3 regions of the Camelimonas abortus genome follow, and region 3 is predicted to be linked to each of the others. Evidence: predicted binding sites of a transcription regulator. Region 3 holds the regulator's gene; each other region holds the start of a gene.
What was found. The regulator LexA, encoded in region 3, represses DNA repair genes until DNA is damaged. The targets are predictions, from matches to a motif close to TGTTCNNNNTGTGTTCNG.
Positions count from the first base shown of each region.

Region 1: ACFFJB_RS13375 (ImuA family protein) is a predicted target of LexA. The motif match lies at 2,276-2,293, and genes of this name have one in related genera.
Region 2: def (peptide deformylase) is a predicted target of LexA. The motif match lies at 1,812-1,829, and genes of this name have one in related genera.

Region 1 is NZ_JBHLWR010000006.1:2,551,177-2,555,418, reverse strand. Features, by position in the region: gene ACFFJB_RS13385 (error-prone DNA polymerase) at 1-28, opposite strand, end outside; partial or broken gene ACFFJB_RS13380 (Y-family DNA polymerase) at 25-1,549, opposite strand; gene ACFFJB_RS13375 (ImuA family protein) at 1,464-2,225, opposite strand; tRNA gene ACFFJB_RS13370 (tRNA-Ser) at 2,630-2,719, opposite strand; gene ACFFJB_RS13365 (EAL domain-containing protein) at 2,868-4,242, opposite strand, start outside.
Region 2 is NZ_JBHLWR010000006.1:246,667-250,908, reverse strand. Features, by position in the region: gene recR (recombination mediator RecR) at 1-542, shown strand, start outside; gene ACFFJB_RS03470 (DNA recombination protein RmuC) at 583-1,728, opposite strand; gene def (peptide deformylase) at 1,869-2,396, shown strand; gene fmt (methionyl-tRNA formyltransferase) at 2,495-3,436, shown strand; gene truA (tRNA pseudouridine(38-40) synthase TruA) at 3,439-4,212, shown strand.
Region 3 is NZ_JBHLWR010000006.1:1,184,070-1,188,311, reverse strand. Features, by position in the region: tRNA gene ACFFJB_RS07500 (tRNA-Ser) at 1,487-1,576, opposite strand; gene lexA (transcriptional repressor LexA) at 2,177-2,887, opposite strand; gene ACFFJB_RS07490 (flavin-containing monooxygenase) at 3,248-4,242, shown strand, end outside.

The sequences.
Region 1 (4,242 bases), 1.4 Mb from region 3:
CCTGCAGTTCGGCGTAGCGGGCGCTCATGCGAAAATCCCGTGCAGGAACCAGCGCTGGTCGCCGCTTTCCGGCCGCTCGCCGTCGCCGCAGCGAAACAGCCAGTAACGCCGGCCGTTTTCATCCTCCACGCGGAAATAGTCCCGCACCGCGGTCATCTCCGCCTCGCGCGCCCACCATTCGCCGCGGATGCGCTCCGGCCCGTCGGCGCGGCGCACCCGCCGGCGCACGCCGCGCCAGGAGAACCAGACCGGCGGATGGTCCGGCAGCAGCGCCATGGTCTCCACCGGCTCCGGCCGCGGCAGCAGCCGCGGCGGGCGGGGCCAGTCGCCCTCCCAGGTCGCGCCGGTCTCCGGCGCCAGCGGCGGCGTGGCGGCGAGGGAGCGCTCCGGAACGTCGCTCTGGCGCGGCCGGAAGCGGCGCACGCGGTCCTCGCCGACGCGGCTCGCCAGGGCGTCGATCAGGCCGGCGATGTCTTCCTGCGCCTCGCCGGCGAGCGGCGCCGCCATCTGCCGCGCCGGCAGCGGCTCAACCCAGGAGGCGGCCAGCTCCATGGTCTCAACGCCAAAACCGGGATCGATGCGTTCCAGCTTCAGCTGCAGCAGGCGGAACAGACGGGCGGCGTCGCGGTCCGGCCGGGCGAGGCCGACGCGCAGCGTCTGGCGGGCGCCGTCGACGCGATGCGCCAGCAGGTCCACGTGGCGCGCGCCCAGCTCCCGCGCCGCCAGCCGTTCGCACAGGGCCACAGCCAGCCGCTCCACATGGCGGGCGATGGTCTGCGGAGCGCTGACGGGCTCCGCAAAGCTGCGCCGCGCCGTCACCACCTCGGGGGGGGCGCACCGGCTCGACAGGCTCCGGCGCGCGGCCGAGCGCCTGGTCGAGCCGGCGGCCCGGCTCCGGGCCGAAACGCAGCAGCAGCGCGGCGCGCGGCCGCTCCAGCAGGTCCTGGACGCGCTCCAGCCCCAGCTGGCGCAGGCCGTCGGCCACGTCCGGCGGCAGGCGCAGGGCGGCGACCGGCAGCGGCCGCAGCAGGGCCTCCGCCGCGCCGGGGGGAACCACCAGCATGTCGCGCGCCAGATAGCGGGCGGCGGCGTGGGCGGCGCCCGGCGTGTCGGCCACGGCGGCCCGGGCGCTGAAGCCGGCTGCGGCGAGACGGCGGGTGAGCGCCGCCAGCATGGCCGCCTCGCCGCCATGCAGGTGATCCGTCCCGGTGACGTCCATGACCAGGCCGTCCGGCGGATCGGGCGCGACGACAGGAGAAAAGCGCCGCTGGGCCCAGATGGCCAGCCGCTCCAGCGCCGCGGCGTCGGCGCGCGGATCAGCCGCCATGACGGCGAGGCCGGGAACCAGCGCCTGCGCCTGCGCCACCGGCATGCCGGGGCGCAGGCCGAGCGCCTCCGCGGCCGCGTTCACGGCGACGACGACGCGTCTGGCGCCCTCGCGGCCGGCGAACAGCAGCGGCGTTTCAGGCGACGGCGCCGCGGCGCCAGCCTGTCTGCGCAGACGGTCCGTCGGCCAGCGGGGCAGAAAGAGCGATACGACCCTCTGCATCACAGGCCTCCACTTCAAATGCGGCGCTGTCGCCGGCGCGGCAGCGCGCCAGCTCCAGCAGCCAGCGGGCGCGGCCGAGCCCGGGAACCGGCAGGGGCGCCGAAGGCAGGGCCGTGACCCGCCAGCGGGTGACGCTGGCCGTGGGCTCGCCGAAACCGGCGGCCTCCGACGGGCGGCGCCAGCGGCGGATGACGAGGCAGGTGACCCCGCCCTCCTCCGCCGCCAGCTGCAGACGGCGCGACGCCGTCATCGACAGGCGCGAAACCTCCCCCACCACGCAGGCGGGCCCACGGTGACGCAGCCCCTCCTCCAGGCAGGCGAGCAGGGATTTTTCGTCGCCCGCCTCCACCATTATGAGCCGGTCCGGATGCAGGCCGGCCTGGGCGAGGCCCGGCGCGAACAGGTCGCGACGGGTCACGCACCACAGCGTCCTGCCGCCGGCCCGGGCGGCGATTCCGGCTGCGAACAGGGCGGCGGCGGCCCCGTCCACGGCGCCGTCGCCGCCGCCGGCGATCTCGTGCAGCGCGCCCAGCGGCAGGCCGCCGTCCGGCAGCCGGCGGTCGATCTCCGGCACGCCGAAGGGCAGCACGCGCCGCGTGCGCGCCGCCAGGCGCCCAAGGCGGGCGATGCGCGCGCGCAGCTCCTCAATGACGGGTCTGACGGCGGAAGCCGGCATGGAAAGAACAACCTCCCGGCGTCAGGCGGCTGGCCCTGCCGGCCGCCATATGTTCTCTTTTTGTTCTCACACGAAAACAGAGTCAACCAGTCGCGTCAGGTCATCCCGCCCGTCGCCGCGACGGGCGTCCGCGCCACACGGCCGGCGAAACGCCGGGCGGGCCCGGGACTGGCGCCGGCATGGAGACGCACCTGGCCCGCAGCCGCGCCCAAGCCGCCGTACGGGACGACGGCGCCGGCGCCGCCAGATGCGGACGGCGCCCCGCGCACTGTCACACAGCCAGTGCAAGCGCTCCCGCGCCAGGAGCGCAGGCGCGGACGGAGCGCAGGCGCGGACGGGCCCGCGCCGCGCGCGCGACCGCAGCCGCGCCGGCAACCCTGATCAACATGAGACGGGAAGGGAAATGGCGGAGAGGGAGGGATTTGAACCCCCGATACGGTTGCCCGTATGCCGCATTTCGAGTGCGGTGCATTCAACCACTCTGCCACCTCTCCGCAAACACGAGGCGTAGACCTGTGGTTTGCGCGGTTCCTACACGACGGGCCGGCGCCGATCAAGACCCTGCCGCGACGGCGCCGGCGTTTCGCACAGCCGCGCCCGCGTCACGCCGCCACACGGCCGCGCGCGGAAAAATCATCCGGCTCAGCAAAGGGGCGCCAGCACGGGAACGCCGGTCTCGCGCACGCCTTCCGTCAGGGCGCGGACAATGAAACGGTCCGGCCCCGCCAGGGCGAGGCCGCTCCGGGCCAGCCGGCCGTCGAGACAGACAAGGTCAACCGCCATGGCGGCCAGATCGTCCCGCCCCAGCCAGCCGGCGCCATAGCCGCTGACGGCGATTCCCACGCCAAGCGCCTTGAGCATCGCCAGATGCTGGGCGATCACCCGCGGCTCGGGACGCTCTCCGCCGGCCCCCTCCCCGGTTTCCCCGCCATCGCCGAACGCTTCCTCGTCCACCGCAATGGTCAGGCGCGACGCGACACCCGGATGCGCCGCCAGCCACGCCGCCAGCGCGCCGCGCCACTCCGCGCCGGCGACCGAGCCGGTGGAAACCGTCAGCAGCAGCGCCGCGGAGCGGTCGCGGTCCAGCTCGCGCACCGCCAGCTCCAGCATGCGCGCGTCCAGCAGGCCGGCGAGGCCCGCCCGTCGCGCCGCGGCGGCGAGCACCGCCCGGCCCATGAAGCTGCAGCCGTCGGCGCAGGGCGCGACCGGCGTGGCCGCGTCCAGCCGCAAGCCGGCGCCGCCCGGCTCCACGAGGCCGTGACGGCGCAACCCGACGGCGCGGGCGTTGAGCAGGCGCGCCACGTCCGGCGCAACGGCGGCGACCGCTCCGGGGCGTCGCATCGCCGCCGGCGATGCCGTCGCCAGCGGCTCGCCGGCGGCGGCCGCCTCACGCGCCGCCGCCTCGGCGGTCTCAAGCAGCGCCGGCGCATCCGCCTCACCCGCCTTGGCGGCCACAAGACCAATATGGGCGGAGAACGCCGGGCAGGCCCGCTCCAGCTGGCGCAAAACCGCAAGGGCCGCGTCGCGTCCCTGGTCCGCGTCGCAGCCGTTCAGCAGGAGGGCGAACTGGCCGCAATCCAGCCGCGCCACCACGTCCGTGCGGCGCAGCCGGCGGGTGATGGCCCTCGCCGCAGCCTCCATCACGCCAAGAGCGGACGCGGCGACGTCCGGCCGGCGGGGCAGCAGCAGGCAGGCCGCGACGCACACGCCGCGCCGGCCGCGCGCCTGCTCATGCAGCACGGCTGCGAGGGTGCGCAGCAGGACATCCCGCGCCGGCTCCAGACGGCGGGCGAACACGCCGGCGTCCGCGCCGCGCCCGTCCAGCGGCGAAAGCCGCAACACGCCCTCCGCCCGGGCGGGGCGGCCATCGGCGCCCGCATGCCAGCGGCCGCGCTCCTCCACCACGCACAGGCCGCGCGCGATGCTGGCCACGTAACGGCAATGGAACGGAACGCCGTCTCCGGCGTCCGGGCCCGCGGCGGCGGCGATGGCGGTCGCCCTGTCCGGACCGGAGCCG
Region 2 (4,242 bases), 940 kb from region 3:
GTCTTGGTCCGCGCTCGGCCCGCCGCGCCGCGCTGCACCTGATCCGCAAGCGCGAGACGCTGCTGCAGCCGCTGGCCGAAGCGGTGCGCGTGGTGGCCGACCGGGTGATCACCTGCGAGACCTGCGGCAATGTCGACACGGTTTCGCCGTGCGTCATCTGCCAGGACGCGCGGCGCGACCCTTCCGTGCTGATCGTGGTGGAGTCGGTGGCCGACCTGTGGGCGCTGGAGCGCGCCGCGGCGATGAACGCGCGTTACCACGTGCTTGGCGGCGTGCTTTCGCCGCTGGACGGCGTCGGCCCCGACGACCTCAACCTCGCCTCCCTGGCCGAACGGGCGGCCCGGGACCGGGTGAGCGAGGTGATCATCGCGCTCAACGCCACCGTCGACGGCCAGACGACCGCCCATTTCATCACCGACATGCTGCAGCACCTGCCGGTGAAGGTGACCCGTCTCGCCCATGGCGTGCCGGTGGGCGGCGAGCTCGACTATCTCGACGAAGGCACGCTGGTCGCCGCCATCCGCCAGCGCACGGCGCTCTGAGGCGCGGGGAAGGCCCCCGCCCGCCGCCCTCCCCGGCGCGTCAGGCTGCGCCGTCGAACTCCAGCGCCTCGATGCGGCCGCCGCGGCGGGCGACCTTCTCCACCGAGACATTGAGCGCCGCCAGATCCTCGCGCGCCTGGCGGAAATGGCCGTCGAGACGGGCGGCGCGCTCCTGCAGGCGGCCGATGTCGTCGAGCAGCCGCCCCACCTCCGCCTGGATGGCGCGGGCCTCGTCGCGGATGCGGGCGTCGCGGGCCATGGCCCGCGCCAGCTGGATGGCCACCGCCAGCAGCGACGGCGAGACGATGATCACCCGTGAGCGGGCGGCGGACTGCGACACGTCCTCGAAATGCTCCAGCAGGTCGGCGTAGAGCGACTCGGAGGGAATGAACATCAGCGCCAGGTCCTGGGTCTCGCCCGGGATGAGATATTTGCCGGCGATGTCGCGCACGTGGGCGGCGAGGTCCTGGCGCAGGCGGGCGGCGGCGGCGCGGCGCTCCGCCTCGCCGCGGGCGGCGCGAAACGCCTGGAAGCCCTCCAGCGGGAACTTGGCGTCGATGGCCAGCGGCAGGTCGCCGGGCAGGCGCACCAGACAGTCCGGCCGGCGGCCGTTGGAGAGCGTGGCCTGGAAGCTGTAGGCGCCTGGCGGCAGGCCGTCGCGCACGATGGCCTCCATCCGCCCCTGGCCCCAGGCGCCGCGGGCCTGCTTGTTGGCGAGCACCTCGCGCAGGCTGAGCATCTCGCCGGCGAGGGCGCTGAGATTCTGCTGGGCGGCGTCGATCACCGCGAGGCGGCTGGCCAGTTCAGAAAGGCCGTCGCCGGTGCGCCCGGCCATGTCGGCGAGGGTGCGGCCCACGCGGTGCTGCAGCATGTCCACCTGCTCGGCCACGGCCCGCTGCACTTCCGCCTGGCGCGCCCCGAGCCCCTGCATGCCGGCGTGGAGGCCGCCGTGCATCTCCGCCTGCAGCCGGGCAAGCTGCTCCAGCCGCGCCTCCATCCCGCGGGCGTGGCTGTCCAGCAGCGCCAGCACGTCGTCGGCGTGCAGCAGGCCGCCGGCGCGCGGCCGGCGCCGGCGCAGCAGCAGCAGCATGAGCGCGAACGCCGCCGCGACGGCCGCAGCCGCCGCGAGCGCCAGTTGCGCCGGCGAAAGTCCAAGGCCGCCTGCGGCCAGCCACATGTCCTGCATCACCCGCGACCCTTCCGCGCCCGCGGCCCGGCGCCCCGCCGGCGGCGCCGGAACGCACCGCTGGCGGATCCTCCGGCGCCGGCGAGAACAAATCAAGTACAACTTGACCGTGAAAGGTGAAGACACTATCTGTGCGGCGCATGAGCATCAAACCCCTCGTCATCCTTCCTGACGCGCGCCTGCGCCAGATTTCCCGGCCTGTCGGCGCCGTCACCGCGGAGATCCGCGAGCTGGCCGACAGCATGCTGGAGACCATGTATGACGCGCCGGGCATTGGCCTGGCGGCGGTGCAGGTCGGCGTGCTCAAGCGCCTGATCGTCATGGACGTGGTGCGCGAGGAGGGCCGGGACGGCGAGCCGATCATCATGATCGACCCGGAGATCACCTGGTCGTCGGACGAGCGCAGCGTCTACCGGGAGGGCTGCCTGTCGATTCCGGACTACCAGGCGGAGGTCGAGCGCCCCGCGCAGGTGCGCGTGCGCTATCGCGACATCCATGACAGGATGCAGGAGATCGAGGCCGGAGGGCTGCTCGCCACCTGCGTGCAGCACGAGATCGATCACCTGAACGGCGTGCTGTTCATCGACCATCTGTCGAAGCTGAAGCGCGACCGGGTGATGACCAGGTTTAACAAGCTCGCCCGCCTGCAGGGCCGGGCGGCGTCCTGAGCCGCGGCGGGCCGCGCCGGGTCCGGCCTGCGGCCCTTCCCGCCCGCCGGCCGTTCTGGCGACAGTGAAAACGGGAGCCGAGGTTGCGCGTCATTTTCATGGGAACGCCGGAGTTCTCCGCGCCGACGCTGGCGGAGATCGTCGGCCACGGGCACGAGGTCGTCGCCGTATACACCCGCGCCCCCCGCCCCGCCGGCCGCGGCATGAACGAGCGCAGGAGCCCCGTGCACGAGATGGCCGCGGGCTTCGGCATTCCCGTCCACACGCCTGCGACGCTGCGCACGGCCGGGGCGGCCGAAACCTTCCGCGCCCTGGCGCCGGACGTGGCGGTGGTGGTGGCCTACGGCATGATCCTGCCGCCGGAAATTCTCGCCGTTCCCCGCTTCGGCTGCATCAACCTGCACGCCTCCCTGCTGCCGCGCTGGCGCGGCGCGGCGCCGATCCAGCGGGCGATCATGGCCGGCGACGCGGAAACCGGCGTGTGCGTGATGCGCATGGAGGAAGGGCTGGACACCGGCCCGGTGGCCATGTGCGAGCGGGTGACGGTCACGCCTGAGATGACCGCCGGCGAGCTGCACGACGTGCTCAGCGGCCTTGGCGCCGACCTCGCCGCCCGCGCGCTCGCGGCGCTGGAGCGCGGCTCGCTGCGCTTCACCCCGCAGCCGCAGGACGGCGTCACCTACGCCCACAAGATCACCAACGCCGAAACCCGCATTGACTGGAGCCGCGACGCGGCGGCGGTGCACAATCACATCCGCGGCCTCTCGCCCTTCCCCGGCGCGTTTTTTGAGGCGGACCTCGGCAAGGGCAGGCCGGAGCGCGTCCGCGTGCTGCGCGCGCGGCCGGCGGAAGGCGCCGGCGCGCCAGGCGAGCTCATCGGCCCGGGCATGACGGTGGCCTGCGGCCAGGGCGCGGTGCGGCTGCTGCAGGTGCAGCGGGCCGGGCGCGGCGTGGTTGCGGCGGACGAGTTCCTGCGCGGCGCGCGCCTTGCGCCGGGCGCGCTGCTCCAGGCCTCCCCCGGCGCGGATACAGGGAGCTAGCGGTGCCGCGATATCGCCTCGTGATCGAATATGACGGCACGGGCTATGTCGGCTGGCAGTGGCAGGGCAACGGCCGTTCGGTGCAGCAGGCGGTGGAGGAGGCCATCATCCGCTTCGCCGGCGAGCATCCGCGGGTGCAGTGCTCCGGCCGCACCGACGCGGGGGTGCACGCCCTCGGCCAGGTGGCGCATGTGGACCTCAGCCGCGAATGGCGCACGGACACGGTGCGCGACGCCCTCAACGCCCACCTGCGCGCCGCCGGCGACCGGGTGGCGGTTCTCTCCGCGCATCTCGCCCCGCCGCAGTTCGACGCCCGCCACAGCGCGGTGAAGCGGCACTACATGTACCGGATCATCAACCGCCGCGCCCCGGCGGCGCTGGACCACGACCGCGCCTGGCACGTGGGCCGGCCGCTGGACGCCGGAGCCATGCACGCGGCGGCGCAGACCATTCTGGGGCGGCACGACTTCAGCACCTTCCGCGCCGCCGCCTGCCAGGCGGCCAGCCCGGTGCGCACCCTCGACCGGCTGGACGTGGAGCGCGTGGGCGACGAGATCCGCATCTACGCCTCGGCGCGCTCGTTCCTGCACCATCAGGTGCGCTCCATGGCCGGTTCGCTGGAGCAGGTCGGCTGCGGCCGCTGGAAGATTTCCGATATGCGGGCCGCCCTCGACGCGCGCGACCGCCGGCGCTGCGGCCCGATCGCCCCGGCGCACGGGCTCTATTTCGTCCGCGTGGACTATCCGGAGGAGGCGCTGGCCTGGCCGCAGGACTGAGCCGGCCGGGCGCGGCGCCCGCCGGGAGAC
Region 3 (4,242 bases):
GCAACGTCAGAGATACTCCAATAATGCAGATGTTTTTCGGTCGGCAGCTGGTCGCAGTCGTGAATGGGGTAGAGCGCCTTTCGTGTGGCAGAGGCGACGCGATGAGCATGGCGTCAATCACGCCGGTTATGGAAGTAGCGTGCGTGGTTGTGGGCGTTTGCGGTGACACCTCTTTTTAGGGCAAAAGGGCGAAGGCTGCAGTTTGGGAAAGCGACGGCCAGCGCAACGCTCGCCCGGGCCACGTTCAAGGATCTGGCTGGCACGAGGCGGCGAGACCGGTGCGCCATATCGTGCGCGGGCGCCGGATGAGCAAACATTAGACGTTTAACGCTTGGTATGTTCGCCAGGACGCGCACACGTAAACTTCGAGACGCTCCGGCAGCTTGATGATTCTAGGCTTCTCATCATGGGGAGGTCATGCGCCGTTGTGGCTACGAACGAACCGATTATGAGCGGCCACAATAGAATTGCGTTTGCCATACAGGTCTTGTGATATTCGGCGCGTTGACGATGGACGTGTCCTTGATGGCATTCTCTGGCAGTGTGCCCGTCTCATCCCCGTGCTGCGATACCCGCGAGCGCTTCGACCTGTACATAATCTGTTACCTGCAACTGGATTGTTGGATGGCGAAAAGTCGATATATGTCATCGACTCCCTGAAGTGGTCTCAAACGCTTACGAGATTGGCCGCGTCAACATGGACGCCAGCTGGGTTCCCGTCAGCGGCCACGGCGCGACGGAAATAGGGGGCGGAGACGCTGGCGGCGCGGGACGTTCCCGCCGCGACGTCACGCGCTGCAGGAACCACGCTGTCTTGATGCCGAAGGCCGCCCGGCCAAACTGCGCCTGACGGGCTTACAGGTTGTGGACTGTAGGCAGGCCGAAGTGCCGGGAAGTGGGCTGCGACCGTGTCCTGCTGACAGGCTGTTGCGATATCAGTGATCCGCGCGCAAGCCATGGCGGACCGAAAAAGCCGGGGCCAATATCTCGCCCAGTTAGATAGCAAGGATGACTTCACCGTGTATCCGCGAGGCGGCCCTCGGCAATATCATGGCGGACGGTTCGTGAACCGTATCAAACAGTTCAGGGACGCCACACGCTACGCCAAGCGACCCGAGAGCTGTTTTGTCGCCGCATAGCTTGTCGCAGCCCGCATCCCCCGTCAGACTTAAGATCCTGTCGAGTGTACGCCCTCGTGTAGCTTCTGATCGTATGCCTGTCGCTCATGGGAAGGCCCAGCCAATCGTGCTGCGTAGTACCAGATTCTTGGCTGCCCTTTCATGGTCTGTCAGTTCCGTCGTAATGAGTGCCCAAACAGATTCTACCAGTGAATTATGGGCCCGAAGCGCCCCACCACCAAAAAAGCAAACGATATTGCTTGTAACAATATGCTAGGAAACGTCAAGGGATGAAAGCGCGTCCGATCCCGATGCAACATGCCTCAAAACAGCCTGGGCGATCTTGTGGCGGCACGGACAGGATTAAATGGCGGATGGGGTGAGATTCGAACTCACGGTACGGTTGCCCGCACGGCGGTTTTCAAGACCGCTGCCTTAAACCACTCGGCCACCCATCCAGCAGCGCCGGCGCCTGTTTCCGGTTCCGGCGTCACGTCTGGCTGTTGCGCCAGCGCTCGCCCGCAGGCCGTCGCCGGACCCGCCAGGCGCGCCCGCGGCGCCGTTCGCGTCGCCCGCGCCCAAGGGCAGCGGTCTTTTTGCCGCCGCCGACGTCGCTTGGCAAGCCCGCGGCGGAGGCGAACGCCCGCCCGTTCACAAAAAGCGCCGGAAGCCTTCCGGGAGCGCAGGAGCGGCGTCGCCGGATGATGGCCCGGCGCAGGGCGGCGTCATCGCCGCTGCGGGCCCCAACGCCGGCCATCGCTGACAACGCCTGCACGGCCGGCGGGAGCGCGCAACGCCGCGCCGCAGACGCTTCGGCCCTGTCTGAACCCATCGCGACGCGGCGGTCCTGCGCGGGGGAAGCGCTCCGGGAAAGGGGGGCGAAGCGCTCCAGCCTCCCGGACTTCCGGAGCGCCTTCGCCCGCCGCCTGTGGCCTGTCACCGGGCTGCGGGTCGCTGCGTCGCGCCCGCCCGACAATTGATCCGCTCGACCGTTGCCGCGGCGATTCCCCGCGAGACAAGAGGGCATGCGCCGGGCGGTCGCCAAGGGCGCGCCGGCGTCAGTAGCGGCGCACCAGGCTGACCAGACGGCCCTGGATTTTCACCCGCTCTGCCGGCAGCACCCGGTTCTCGAAGTGCGGGTTGGCCGCCTCCAGTTCGATCTCGCGGCCGCGGCGGCGCAGGCGTTTCAGCGTCGCCTCCTCGTCGTCGATCAGCGCCACGATGATGTCGCCGTTGTCGGCCGTATCCTGGCGGCGGATCACCGCCAGATCGCCCTCCAGAATGCCGGCCTCGATCATCGAATCGCCGCGCACCTCAAGGGCGTAATGCTCGCCGGAGCCCAGCATGGCGGCGGGCAGGGGCACGAACTCGCCCTGCTGCTGGATGGCGCTGATCGGCACGCCGGCGGCGATGCGCCCCACCACCGGCACGGAAACCACCTCCGGGCTCCCCGCGCCGGCCTCGCGCGCCGCCTCCCGCGCCGGGGCCGCCCTTGCCGGCGCGGCGCGCCCGCCTTCCACCACCCGCGGACGGAAGCCGCCGCCGGCCGCCGCCGTCTCCGGCAGCCGCAGCACCTCCACGGCGCGGGCGCGGTTGGGCAGGCGGCGGATGAAGCCGCGCTCCTCCAGCGCCATGATCAGACGGTGAATGCCGGACTTGGAGCGGAGCGCCAGCGCCTCCTTCATTTCGTCGAAGGAGGGCGGCACGCCCGTCTCCTGCAGGCGCTGGTGAATGAAACGCAGTAGTTCGTGCTGTTTCGCCGTCAACATGGCGCCCATCCCCGCGTCCAGCATGCGTTCCGCGCCGGCTGCGCCGCTCCCGCCGCGCCGCCGCGACCCGTGTGGCCGGTCCACGTGCCCGGGCGCGGCCTGGCGCGCGCCGCCGGCTGGACGCGACCATACGAATCGCGCGGAAACAAATCATGAACATTGATAGCCTGTTCCTGGCTGTTCCGCAATCGGGGACTGCGCCGGGCAGGGCGCTCGCCGCATCGCCCGCCGCGCCAGCCATGCGCGGGAAGCGGTTGACAGTCAGGGCAGTACTGACCAGTATCATATTTGATATGACAAAAGGCGCGTCGCGCCGGTTGCGGTACGCCCGGTGCCGGCCGCGCCACAAGGGAGCGAAACATGGCCGCCAGCGACACGGACGCCGCAGCGATCGACGCCGCCAACATCGACATCGAGGCGCTGAAGGCGCGCTATCGCGAGGAGCGCGACCGGCGCCTGCGCGAGGACGGCAATGACCAGTACGTCGAGATGGCCGGCGCGTTCGCCCGTTATCTCGAGGATCCCTATGTGGAGCCGGGCTTCACCCGCGACCCGGTGATCGAGCAGGTGGAGGTGCTGGTGATCGGCGGCGGCTTCGGCGGCCTGCTCGCCGGCGGCCGCCTGCGCGAGGCCGGCGTCGATTCATTCCGCATCGTCGAAAAGGGCGGCGACTTCGGCGGCACCTGGTACTGGAACCGCTACCCCGGAGCCGCCTGCGACACCGAAAGCTACATCTATCTGCCGCTGCTGGAGGAAACCGGCTACATCCCCGAGCGCAAATACGCCCGCGCGCCGGAGATCCTCGCCCACTGCCGGCGCATCGCCAACCACTTCAACCTCTATCCCCACGCGCTGTTCCAGACCGTGGTCACCGAACTGCGCTGGCTGGAGAACGAGGGCCGCTGGCGGGCGCTCACCAGCCGCGACGACGAGATCTACGCCCGTTTCGTCATTCTCAACGGCGGCCCCCTGGAGCGGCCCAAGCTGCCAGGCATTCCCGGCATCGAGACGTTCCGCGGCCACAGCTTCCATACCAGCCGCTGGGACTACGCCTACACGGGCGGCGACTCCAACGGCAATCTCACCGGGCTGCGCGACAGGCGCGTGGGCATCATCGGCACCGGGGCCACGGCGGTGCAGTGCGTGCCGCATCTGGGCGAGTGGTCGAAGGAGCTTTACGTCTTCCAGCGCACGCCGTCCTCGGTGGACGTGCGCAACGACCGCCCCACCGATCCCGAATGGGTGAAAACACTCAGGCCGGGCTGGCAGCGCGAGCGCATGGACAATTTCACCGCCGTCGTCTCCGGCGCGGACTTTGACGTGGATCTGGTCAACGACGGCTGGACCGACCTGAT